Regions from separate parts of the Bradyrhizobium sp. CB1717 genome, predicted to be linked through region 1. Evidence: riboswitches for the same ligand, from Rfam matches in the RefSeq annotation. Region 1 holds a riboswitch; the other holds the start of a gene.
The links. Region 1 has a riboswitch for cobalamin ahead of QA649_RS05110 (ribonucleoside-diphosphate reductase subunit alpha). Riboswitches for the same ligand answer to the same signal wherever they lie in the genome.
Positions count from the first base shown of each region.

Region 2: another riboswitch for cobalamin. It lies ahead of QA649_RS30555 (energy-coupling factor ABC transporter permease); the one in region 1 lies ahead of QA649_RS05110 (ribonucleoside-diphosphate reductase subunit alpha).

Region 1 covers NZ_CP121666.1:1,079,890-1,085,057, reverse strand. Annotated here, with positions in the region: gene QA649_RS05115 (ribonucleotide-diphosphate reductase subunit beta) at 1-319, opposite strand, end outside; gene QA649_RS05110 (ribonucleoside-diphosphate reductase subunit alpha) at 310-2,247, opposite strand; cobalamin riboswitch at 2,352-2,566, opposite strand; partial or broken gene QA649_RS05105 (hypothetical protein) at 2,606-2,826, opposite strand; gene QA649_RS05100 (GNAT family N-acetyltransferase) at 3,310-3,648, shown strand; gene QA649_RS05095 (hypothetical protein) at 3,666-3,884, opposite strand; gene QA649_RS05090 (DUF3302 domain-containing protein) at 3,884-4,069, opposite strand; gene QA649_RS05085 (outer membrane beta-barrel protein) at 4,229-5,002, opposite strand.
Region 2 covers NZ_CP121666.1:6,522,266-6,527,433, forward strand. Annotated here, with positions in the region: gene QA649_RS30540 (histidine phosphatase family protein) at 1-453, shown strand, start outside; gene cobT (nicotinate-nucleotide--dimethylbenzimidazole phosphoribosyltransferase) at 450-1,502, opposite strand; gene cobF (precorrin-6A synthase (deacetylating)) at 1,513-2,262, opposite strand; gene QA649_RS30555 (energy-coupling factor ABC transporter permease) at 2,302-2,979, opposite strand; cobalamin riboswitch at 3,016-3,236, opposite strand; gene cobA (uroporphyrinogen-III C-methyltransferase) at 3,282-4,013, opposite strand; gene QA649_RS30565 (cobyrinate a,c-diamide synthase) at 4,010-5,168, opposite strand, start outside.

The sequences.
Region 1 (5,168 bases):
CGGTGAGCGGCTGGAAGATCGGGATGTAGCGCTTGAGATAGTTGTCGCCGACCTCGATGTCCGACTGAGTGAAAAAACGGAAGATCTGGGTAAGCAGCGCACGCTCGTTGGCGGTGACGCGGTCCGACGCCCAGTCCTTGAGGTCGGTGCCGAGCGGCACCTCTTCGCCCATCCAGTGGGTCTGCTGCTGGCGCTTCCAGAACTCGTAAGCCCAGGCGTAGCGATCGACGTCATAGCTGCCGGTCGAATCAAGGAGGCCGACGCGCCCCTTGCCGATCAGCGTGCGCGGATCGACGGACGACAGATCGATCATTGACATGCGAGGCACTCCTCATAGTCGGTGCGCTGCGGCGCCGGCGTTGCCGTGTCATCCTCGGCAATCTTGCCGGCGAACGCCGCGCGCGAGATCGATTTTGAACGGCAGTAGTAGAGGCTCTTCACCCCACGCTTCCATGCCGTCCAGTGCAGCATGTGGAGGTCCCACTTATCGACGTCGGCCGGCAGATAGAGGTTGATCGACTGGCTCTGGCAAATGAATGGGGCGCGATCGGCGGCAAGCTCGACGATCCAGCGCTGGTCGACCTCAAAGGCGGTGCGAAGGATCGCTTTCTCGTGCTCCGACAGGATGTCGAGATGGGCGACCGACCCCTCGTGCGCGATGATCGACTGCCAGGTCGCCGAGGTGTCGGCGCCCTTGGCGGCCAGCACCTTGGCGAGATGCGGATTACGCACCGAGATGGCGCCGGATAGCGTCTTGTGGGTGTAGATGTTGGCCGGGATTGGCTCGGTGCAGGCGCTGGTGCCGCCGCAGATGATGCTTATCGAGGCGGTCGGCGCGATCGCTATCTTGTGGCTGAAGCGCGCCATCACGCCGCGTTCCAGGGCATCCGGGCACGGGCCACGCTCGCGAGCGAGCGCCACGGATGCCGCGTCGGCATCGCGACGGATTTTTCGGAACATGTTCAGATTGAACGACTTGGCCAGGACACTCTCCATCGGAATGCCCTTGGCCTGGAGAAACGAGTGGAAGCCCATGACGCCGAGGCCAACGGAGCGTTCGCGCAGGGCGGCGTAGCGGGCACGCTTCATGCCGTCCGGCGCCACTGTGATGAAGTGGGTGAGCACGTTGTCGAGGAGGCGCATGACGTCCTCGATGAAGCCGGGCTCCTTATTCCACTGGTCCCAGGTCTCGAGGTTGAGCGACGACAGGCAGCACACCGCGGTGCGCTCCTCGTCGCGATGATCGATGCCGGTCGGCAGCGTAATCTCGCTGCACAGGTTGGAGGTCGAGACCTTGAGGCCGAGCTCGCGCTGGTGCTTGGGGAGCGCGCGGTTCACGGTGTCGATGAACAAGAGATAAGGCTCGCCCGTCTGCAGCCGGTTCTCAAGGATACGTTGCCACAGCTGGCGGGCATCGATCTCGCGGACGACCTCGTTAGTCTTCGGGCTGCGCAGAGCGAACGTGGTGCCGGCACCCACGGCACGCATGAACTCGTCGGTGACGTTGATGCCGTGATGTAGGTTGAGGCTCTTGCGGTTGAAGTCGCCGGACGCCTTGCGGATCTCGAGGAACTCCTCGATCTCGGGATGGTGGATATCGAGATAGACCGCCGCCGAGCCGCGCCGCAACGAGCCCTGGCTGATCGCCAGCGTCAGGCCGTCCATGACGTGGATGAACGGGATGATGCCCGAGGTGACGCCGCCCCTCACTTTCTCGCCGATCGAGCGAACATTCCCCCAGTAGGTGCCGATGCCGCCGCCGTTGGAGGCAAGCCAGACGTTCTCGTTCCAGATGCCGACGATGCCTTCGAGCGAGTCCGACACCGAGTTAAGGAAGCACGAGATCGGCAGGCCGCGCGGGGTGCCGCCGTTGGAGAGCACCGGTGTGGCCGGCATGAACCACAGTCGAGACATCCCATCATACAGACGTTGGGCATGCGCAACATCGTCCGCGAAGGCGCAAGACACCCGGGCGAACATGTCCTGGAGGCTTTCGCCGGCGAGCAGATAACGGTCGGTCAGCGTCAGCTTGCCGAACGACGTCAGCAGGTTGTCGCGCGACCGATCGAGCGTGAGGTCAGACGGCCTTGGCGATGGCGCGAGGGGCCTTGGCAGCGGAGCCGGCGATGGCGGCGGCTGCACAAGACACAGCTCAGGCGTGGTAGGCTTGGCCTGCGCTGGGAGCGGCCGCACACTCGGCATCTCGATGAGATGACCATGCTGATCGAAATCGTAAGACGGCGACATCGGCAACCCCGCGATGTTTGAGGCTGGGGGCCGTGCGGACGACTTGCGAGGAGACCGGGCAAATATCACCAGTTGCAAGCAACCCACCGGGGCACCCCGCCCGAGGACGTTCGTTCTGTCGCGGCAGGTCTCCTGGCTCGCGGGTCGCTGCGGCTGTCGGCCTTCCCAGCGCTGTCGCGCCAGTGACCATGATGACAACCGCTCGCCGCTTACAGTTGCGGGGGCAGCCTCGGAATAGCCGTTGCCGGCGCACCGGGTTCCCTCTTAGCTTCCATCCTACGAGATGCGGGAATGGAAGACCGTGACGGGCTACATATAGGCGCCGCTCGCGGAGATTCGTCAAGGCGGCACCGTCAAGTTAACGAATTGGAGCAGCCCCAAGGTCGAGGTTCGGCGAGCGCTTGTCGTGGAGATCGCGCCAAGTCGCAAAGGCTCGCTCGCGCGAAGCACGACGGAAGTCGGCAGTGACGGCTCCGAGAGAGAGGATGTGGAAAAGGTTCGCGACCTGATCATGAACTGACAGAAAAGTTGAGCCTGACGGGACGATTTGAAACGCTTCATGATCCGATCGCGTCGCCTGTCACCCTTCCGGCGTTCGTGGTCTGGACTATCCCTTCACCCGGCGATGTCCGCTGTAGGTGCTTCCCGTCGAGTCTCTACTCCTCCCCCCTGGCAGGGGCTTGGCTCGGGATTGGCAATGAAGGTTTCCGCGACTTTGAGCAGTTCTGCTCCTCTTTCCCCAAGGGCCCCGCATCGGCCCATCTATACGGCGCATACGACCTCGGGGCAAAAGGACTAGAGTCTGTTCCGCTCACGGATTGAGCAGCCGAGCGTCAGGGCGTGTACTGTTGCCCGCCAGCATTTGATGCTAGTGAACAGCGGTTAATAAATCACTGAAAGTGCATTGCATGCCTTGGCGAGCAATGGAGTGCGAAGATCTTCCATCTGTGAACGCGATCGTAGATCGCGTTCACCTCAATTACCCTGAGGATGAGGCCGTATTCTCGGAGCGGCTTCGGCTTTACCCCGCCGGATGCTTCGTGCTTGAGCGCGAGGCGATTGGTGCTGCTGGCTATATTTCATCCATCCTTGGCACTTCAAAAGCCACCCGCTCTCAATGTCCTTCTAAAATCCGTACCCGACGCCGCATCCACATATTATATCCACGATATCGCGCTATTGCCCGAGGCGCGGTCTGGCGGCGCAGCGTCCGAGGTTGTGCGCAAGCTGATTAGCCACGCTAGGCGCGCGCACCTTCCAAACGTTTCCCTGGTTGCTGTGAACGGCTCAACGAGGTTCTGGGAGAGGAATAGCTTCCAGACGCTGGAAGACCCGCAAGTGAACGAGAAGCTTGCTAGCTACGACGAGCAGGCCAAGTATATGGTTTATCGCTTCTCATGATATTTCTGTAGCGGCTGTTAGAACACTACCAACAAGTCGCATTGGGTTTGGGCATAGCCGCCCCAGAGACCGCGCTGCGCACTACGATGACCGAGCCCCGGGATGAGGAGACCGAGCAAGGCCGGCAGGCTGACCAGGGAAGGCGAAAGCTTCCAGAATACGTTGAACCGCACGATCTTGAAGAGGAATAGCAAGAGCAGCCGCACAACGAAAGTGTTGATGATCGGGACGCCCATCACGAGGCTCCCGTATTTCGAGGAGCCGGCACCTCGACATAGGCCCAGATGAAGGCGAGTGGGCAGAGGGCAAAGCCGAAGAACAAGGTAATCCAGCCCGCGGCGATCACCGCCTGAGCATAGGGATGGTTGCGCGTCTTTGCGATGTGCCCTCGTGCTTCACCTGAAGGAGGAAGAAAAACCAAGACTGCGAGACCAGCGCATCGTCTCCGCCTATTCCGATCCTTACGTAGTTTCTGGAAATGATCTAAATCAATGATTGCTAGCTTGAGATACGAGCAGCGCGCCAAGATTATCCGGCTGCCCGTCCCCCGTGTGAAGGAGCGCTTCCGTTCTGGCGAAGATCAATATGTCGTGGCGACCGGGCCACCCCAGCGGTAGTTCACGCGGACCAAACCGATATCGACGTCCTGACCGATACGGGCAGTCCCTGCAAAAGCGCCCACCGGAGCACCTACGATTCCTGTTGAAAAGAAGAAGTCTACGTCCCGATGCCCCATGAACAGGTGGTCGTACTCAACGCCGATGGACCAGTTCGGAGCGAAGCCAAATTCAAGGCCCGCTCCTACTGTGCCGCCCCAACGGGTTTCGCTGCCGTTGTCGATGGTCAGCCCAGTCGCAAAATCGGAGACCCGGTATTTGTCGCGGACAACCGCCGCGCCACCTTTCACATAAAGCAGCACGTTATTCCAGGCATAGCCGACTTGTCCCGTGAACAGGCCGAATGCATCAAGCTTGGAGTTGTCCTGGACGCCTGCAAGAGCGAGGTTCGCGTTGGAGCCCTTGAAATCGGCCCAGTTGCCCTGCGCCTCCAGGCCGAACATCGAGTTCGCTATTTGCCAGCGATAGCCGATTTGACCGCCGACCGTGCCTCCCGTCGCATTATGGCACCCCATGGTGACGGGCGGAGCGACGATCACGCCGCCGGCATTAAGCAGGTCCCAGCACTGATGCGCGGAGCCGCCGCCGCCGTTAATGCCGATGTAGAAGCCGCTCCAATCATAGATTGGAATGACCGCCGGGGGCGCTTTGACGTAGGGTCGCGCGGCCAGATCAGCGGCAGAGGCAGGAGCGGCTAGTGCGATGAAGGCTACCGTGCCCAGCAGAACTTTTTTCATTCTCTAAACCCAGCTTCGTATCGACTTCCTTGACGGTGTATTAACGAGAATTGCCATGTGACCATCTTCTCCATCAATTCCCAAGGTTGGTAGTTGACTGGGGCGCAAGCGTTGCCCGAGCATCCGGAGAATGGCCAAAAGTGCGTGTCTGGCCGGTAGCGGATGC
Region 2 (5,168 bases), 3.8 Mb from region 1:
CGGCCGCGCCTGCCGCGGGAAGCTGCGAGCTATGCGAGCCCTGCACGGCGCACGATCGAGACGGCGCGCGCGCTGGGGCTCGAACCGGAACTGGTGCACGAGTTCGGCGAGCAGGATTTCGGCGACTGGGCCGGCCGGCGACATGACGAGCTCGCGGCGAGCGGCGGCGAGGCCTATGCACAATTCTGGAGCGATCCCGCGCACCTGAGACCACCGGGCGGCGAGAGCTTTGAGGATCAGGTCGCGCGCGTCCGGCTGGGTCTCTCGCGGATCGGCGCCGGATCAGCAACGCTCGTCGTGCATTCCGGCACGATCCGGGCCGCGCTGTGCATCGCGCTCGATCTCACACCGGAAGCGGCATTGCGCTTCGTGATCGATCCGCTGTCGCTGACCCGGATCGACCGGCTCGCGACCGGCTGGCGCGTCGTCTCCGTCAATCAGCGGCCAGGCTAAGCCGGCCGATCCGGCACATTGGCTTGGGCAAAGGTCGCCATGCCATTGTGGAGCGCGCAGGCGAGCCGCACCAGCGGCAGCGCGATGGCGGCACCAGATCCCTCGCCGAGCCTGAGATCGAGGCTGATCAGCGGCTGCACGTTCAGAGCGCGCAGCACGAGGCGATGTCCCTGCTCCGCCGATTGATGCGAGGGCAGCAGGAATGGCTGGCACGACGGATTGAGCCGCACGGCCGCCAGCGCCGCGACCGACACGATGAAGCCGTCGATCAACACGGGGATGCGGCGCTGCGCAGCCGCAATGATGGCGCCCGCGATCGCCGCGATCTCGAGCCCGCCGACGGCGCACAGGATCTTTTCGGGCGACGCGCCCGCAACGCCATGACGCGCAATCGCCGCATCGATCACGCGCGCCTTGTGCGCGCGGCCGGCTGCATCGACGCCGGTGCCGCTGCCCGCGATCTCCTCGGCGCTGACAGCGAGCAGGCTCGCGGCAATCGCCGCCGATGTCGTGGTGTTGCCGATGCCCATCTCGCCGAAGATCAGGAGATCAGGCTGGCTCGCCTCGGCACGCGCGACCGCGCGCTGGCCGGCTTCGAAGGCGAAGGCCAGCTCCGTGGGCGTGAGCGCAGCCTCGACGCTGAAATCGCGCGTGCCATTGCGCGGCTTGTCGGTGACGATGCCAGGCGTCGCCCCCTCCGCCAGCGTGCCGGCGTCAACAACTTCCAGGTTTGAGCCGAGCTCGCGCGCCAGCACCGAGATCGCGGCGCCGCCGGAGGCAAAGTTCGCCATCATCGCGATGGTGACGCCTTGCGGATAGGCCGACACGCCCTGCGCGACAATGCCGTGATCGCCGGCGAAGATGATGATGGGCACGCACCCGGCACGCGGTTGCTCAGTCGCTTGCAGGCCGGCAAGCTCGATCGCGAGCTGCTCGAGCCGGCCGAGCGCGCCGGTCGGTTTTGTCAGTTGCGCCTGCCGTGCAATCGCCGCGTCGCGATGGGCGGCGGAGATGTCGGGGCATTTCTGAGTGACCCAGTCGGGGAGCATGCTGCCTCGCTTACGGCCTGCGCTTGAGAATGTAGCTGTCCATGATCCAGCCGTGCCGCTCGCGCGCCTCCTGTCGCGTCGCGACGATGCGCGAGCTCACGTCTGCGAGCCGACCGGACATGATGATCTGATCGGGCATGCCGAGATACGCACCCCACCAGATGTGCAAGCTTTCCGGATCGAGCGATTGGAATGCGGTGCCGCCGTCGAGCATCACGGCCACCGTGTCGACGCCCTGCGGCCAACCGCCTTCGCGCAAGCGACGTCCTGTCGTGACCAGAAAAGGCTCACCGATATCGTTGAGCGGCAGCGCATGCGCCGCGCACAGCGCCTGGATCGAGGTGATGCCGGGCACGACCTCGATATCAGGCAAGGGATTGAGCCGCCGCGCGATGCGCAGCGAGGAATCATAGAGCGAAGGATCGCCCCAGATCAGCAGCGCGACCTTTCCATCACTGCCGAGATGGCTTGCGATGGTCTGCGACCACGCGGCGGCCACAGCGTCGTGCCAATCGTCCACGCCCTTGCGGTAGTCCGCCTCGGCCGCATCACGCACGGGAAGGTCGAACTCGGCAATGCGCGTCGTCTTGTTGGTAAGCACGTCAGTGCAGATCGTCCGCCTGAGATCGGCGAGATCGGATTTCGCGCTTCCCTTGCGCGGGATCAGGACGAGATCGGCCGCGTTGATGGCGTGGATCGCGGCGCGCGTGAGCTGCTCGGGATCACCGCAACCGATGCCTATCAGGGAGAGCGTGAGCATCGGGCGTACGGGGCGGCCATGACGGCCGCCCCTTGTCTCTTAAGCCGCGTTGTGCAGGCGCGGGGTGACGAGGCCGGGCGCGGTGACGCCGCGCAGCGACTTCGCCAGCGCCAGCACGGCGAGATCGGCCAGCGGCTCGATCACGATGACGAGCGCGTAGGAGGCCGCAAACGTCGCGATGTTGGCGAGGTTGCTCATGGCGAAGCCGGAGCCGTAGAGCGCCCAGAACGCCACCCAGGCGATCACGCCGGCCTGATAGGTCGTCGAGAGCGCCAGCGCCTGGCGATACCTGAGGTCGACATAGGCGGTGTTGCGCGAAATGATCCGCGTGGCGATCGCCTGGATCGCGAACAGCGGCACCAGCAGCGTCGTGACGTTCATGCCATATTGCGGGATGTCAGCGGGCTCGAAGAAGACGCCCTGGAGCAGCAGGCCAAATGCAAGGCCGAGGGCCGCGGGCGCCGCGCCGAACAGCAGGAACAAGGTCGAGCCGAGGATGAAGTGCACCTCGGAAACGCCGACCGGGAAGTGCGGCAGGATCTCGAAGAAGGTGAAGACGAGCACGGTGGTCGCGAGGGTGCGCACGGCGAGCGAGCCGATGCCCTGCTCGCGCACGGTCTCGACCGCGAGCTTCAAGGCAACGCCGCCTGCGGCGATGCCGGTTGCGTAACTCAACACGAGCTTGGCGCCCGTCACGACTCCGGGTTCGATATGCATGGCTCAGTTCCTTCCTGCCGTCACACCCGACGGCCTTGGCCTCAAAACATGCACGGCCGGTCTCCTGGCTCGCGGTTCACTGGGGTTCTCCGGCCTTCCCGGACCTTGCGGCCCAGTGGCTGATCGGAGCCCCTCACCGCTTACAGTCGCGGGGGCGGCTGGGGTTTTGGGCGCCGCAACTGGGTCCGCCCATCCCCATTCCCGATTATGCTCCGGCGCTTTGCGCCGCGTCGAGCACCATGCCCGTCCTGTGTGCCCCTTTCGCATTGCAGGCGTCAAGGGGCGAACGGCGGCAGCGGCGGTCATGACGGATATTCCCCCGCCAGCGCGCCGAACAGGATCACGGCGGCCGTCGAAGCCGCCCCGCCCCGTGCAAGCTGCTCGGCAAGCTCGGCAATCGTGGTGCGGACCAGCCGTTCGTCGGGTCGGCCGAGGGATTCGGCGAACAGCGCCGGTGTCTCGGGGGCGAGGCCATGCGCGATCAATTTTGCGGCAAGCGCCGGAAAGGTGCGCCGGCCCATATAGACCACGGTGGTCGCTTCAGGATCAGCCAGCGCCGCCCAGTTCAGGTTTGGCGGCAGCTCGCCGGTGACATCGGCCCCGGTCACGAACTGCACCCGGCGCGAGGTGTGGCGTCGGGTCAGCGGGATTCCCGCCTGCGCTGCGGCGACGCAGGCCGAGGTCACGCCGGGAACGATCTCGTAGCCGATGCCGGCCTCGCGCAGCGTCTCGATCTCCTCCTCGAGCCGGCCGAAAATGCCGGCATCGCCGGACTTCAGCCGCACCACACGTGCACCGGTTGCGGCGTAGTCGACCAGGAGGCGATTGACGTGGTGCTGCTTGGTCGAGGGGCGCCCCGCCCGCTTGCCCACCGCAACGAGATTGGCGCCGGGCCGTGCGAGATCGAGGATCGCGCCGGACGCCAGGTCGTCATACAGCACGACGTCGGCCTCGCGCAGCCGCGTGGCGCCCTTCACGGTGAGGAGCTCGGGGTCGCCGGGACCAGCAGAGACGAAGGAAACAAAGCCGCTCACCGGTCCTCCGCGATCAGATGGAAGAATGTGCCGGTGGCACGGCCGCGCTGCGAGCCGGTCTCGGCGATGACCGCGCCCGTTGCATCATGCACGACCGCCAGCGGCGTATCGGGCTGGGCGAGGATGGTCGAATAGTGGAATTCGTGGCCGCGCAGGCGTGCGCCCGCCTGGTGCCCCGGCATGGGTGCGGCAAGGGTGGCGAGACGATAGCCCAGATGCATGCGGCGCTTGGCAAAGCTGGTCTCCAGGCCAAGCAGACCCGTCATCTCATGACGGACACCGTCGGCATCGGTCAAAGCATTTCCCATGACCATATAGCCTCCGCACTCGCCGTGCACCGTTCGCGTCTCGACGAACGCGCGCAGGCCGCTGCGAAAGCGCGCATTGGCCGCGATCTTTCCCGCGTGAAGCTCGGGATACCCGCCGGGCAGCCAGCAGACGTCGGCGTTCGCGTCTGGCACTTCGTCGGCGAGCGGCGAGAATGTCGAGATCTCGGCGCCCGCCGCGCGCCAGGCTTCCAGCATGTGCGGATAGACGAAGGAGAATGCCGCGTCGCGGGCCAGCGCAATGCGCTGCCCGGGCGGCGTCACATTCAGGGCGTTCGCCGAAGGTTGCGGCGACCAGCTGGCTGCCGATCCCAGCACCGCGTCGAGATCGACATGCTCAGCGACGAAGCGCGCGGCTTCGTCGATCAGCTTGCCGATCTCGGCCTGCTCCTCCGCCTGCACCAAACCGAGATGGCGTTTCGGCAGGCTGATCTCGGCATGACGGGGGAGCGCACCGAACACGGCGATGCCGGCATCGTTCAGCGCACGCCGTACGAGGTCTTCGTGGCGCGGGCTGGCAACGCGATTGAGCACGACGCCGGCAAGGCGCACGCCCGCGCGATAGTCGCGAAGGCCCGCGGCGATCGCCGCCGCCGTCTGCGCCTGCCCCGAGGGATCGATCACCAGCACCACCGGCCAGCCCAGCATCTCCGCGATGTCGGCCGAAGCGCCGGTGCCGGACACGCCGCGCGTGGCGACGCCGTCGAAAAGGCCCATCGAGCCTTCGGCGAGGACAATGTCGGCGTCCGTGCCGCGAGCGACGAGATGGTCGATCGTCGCGCGGTCCATCGCCCAGCTATCGACGTTGACGGAGGCGCGTCCCGTGGCA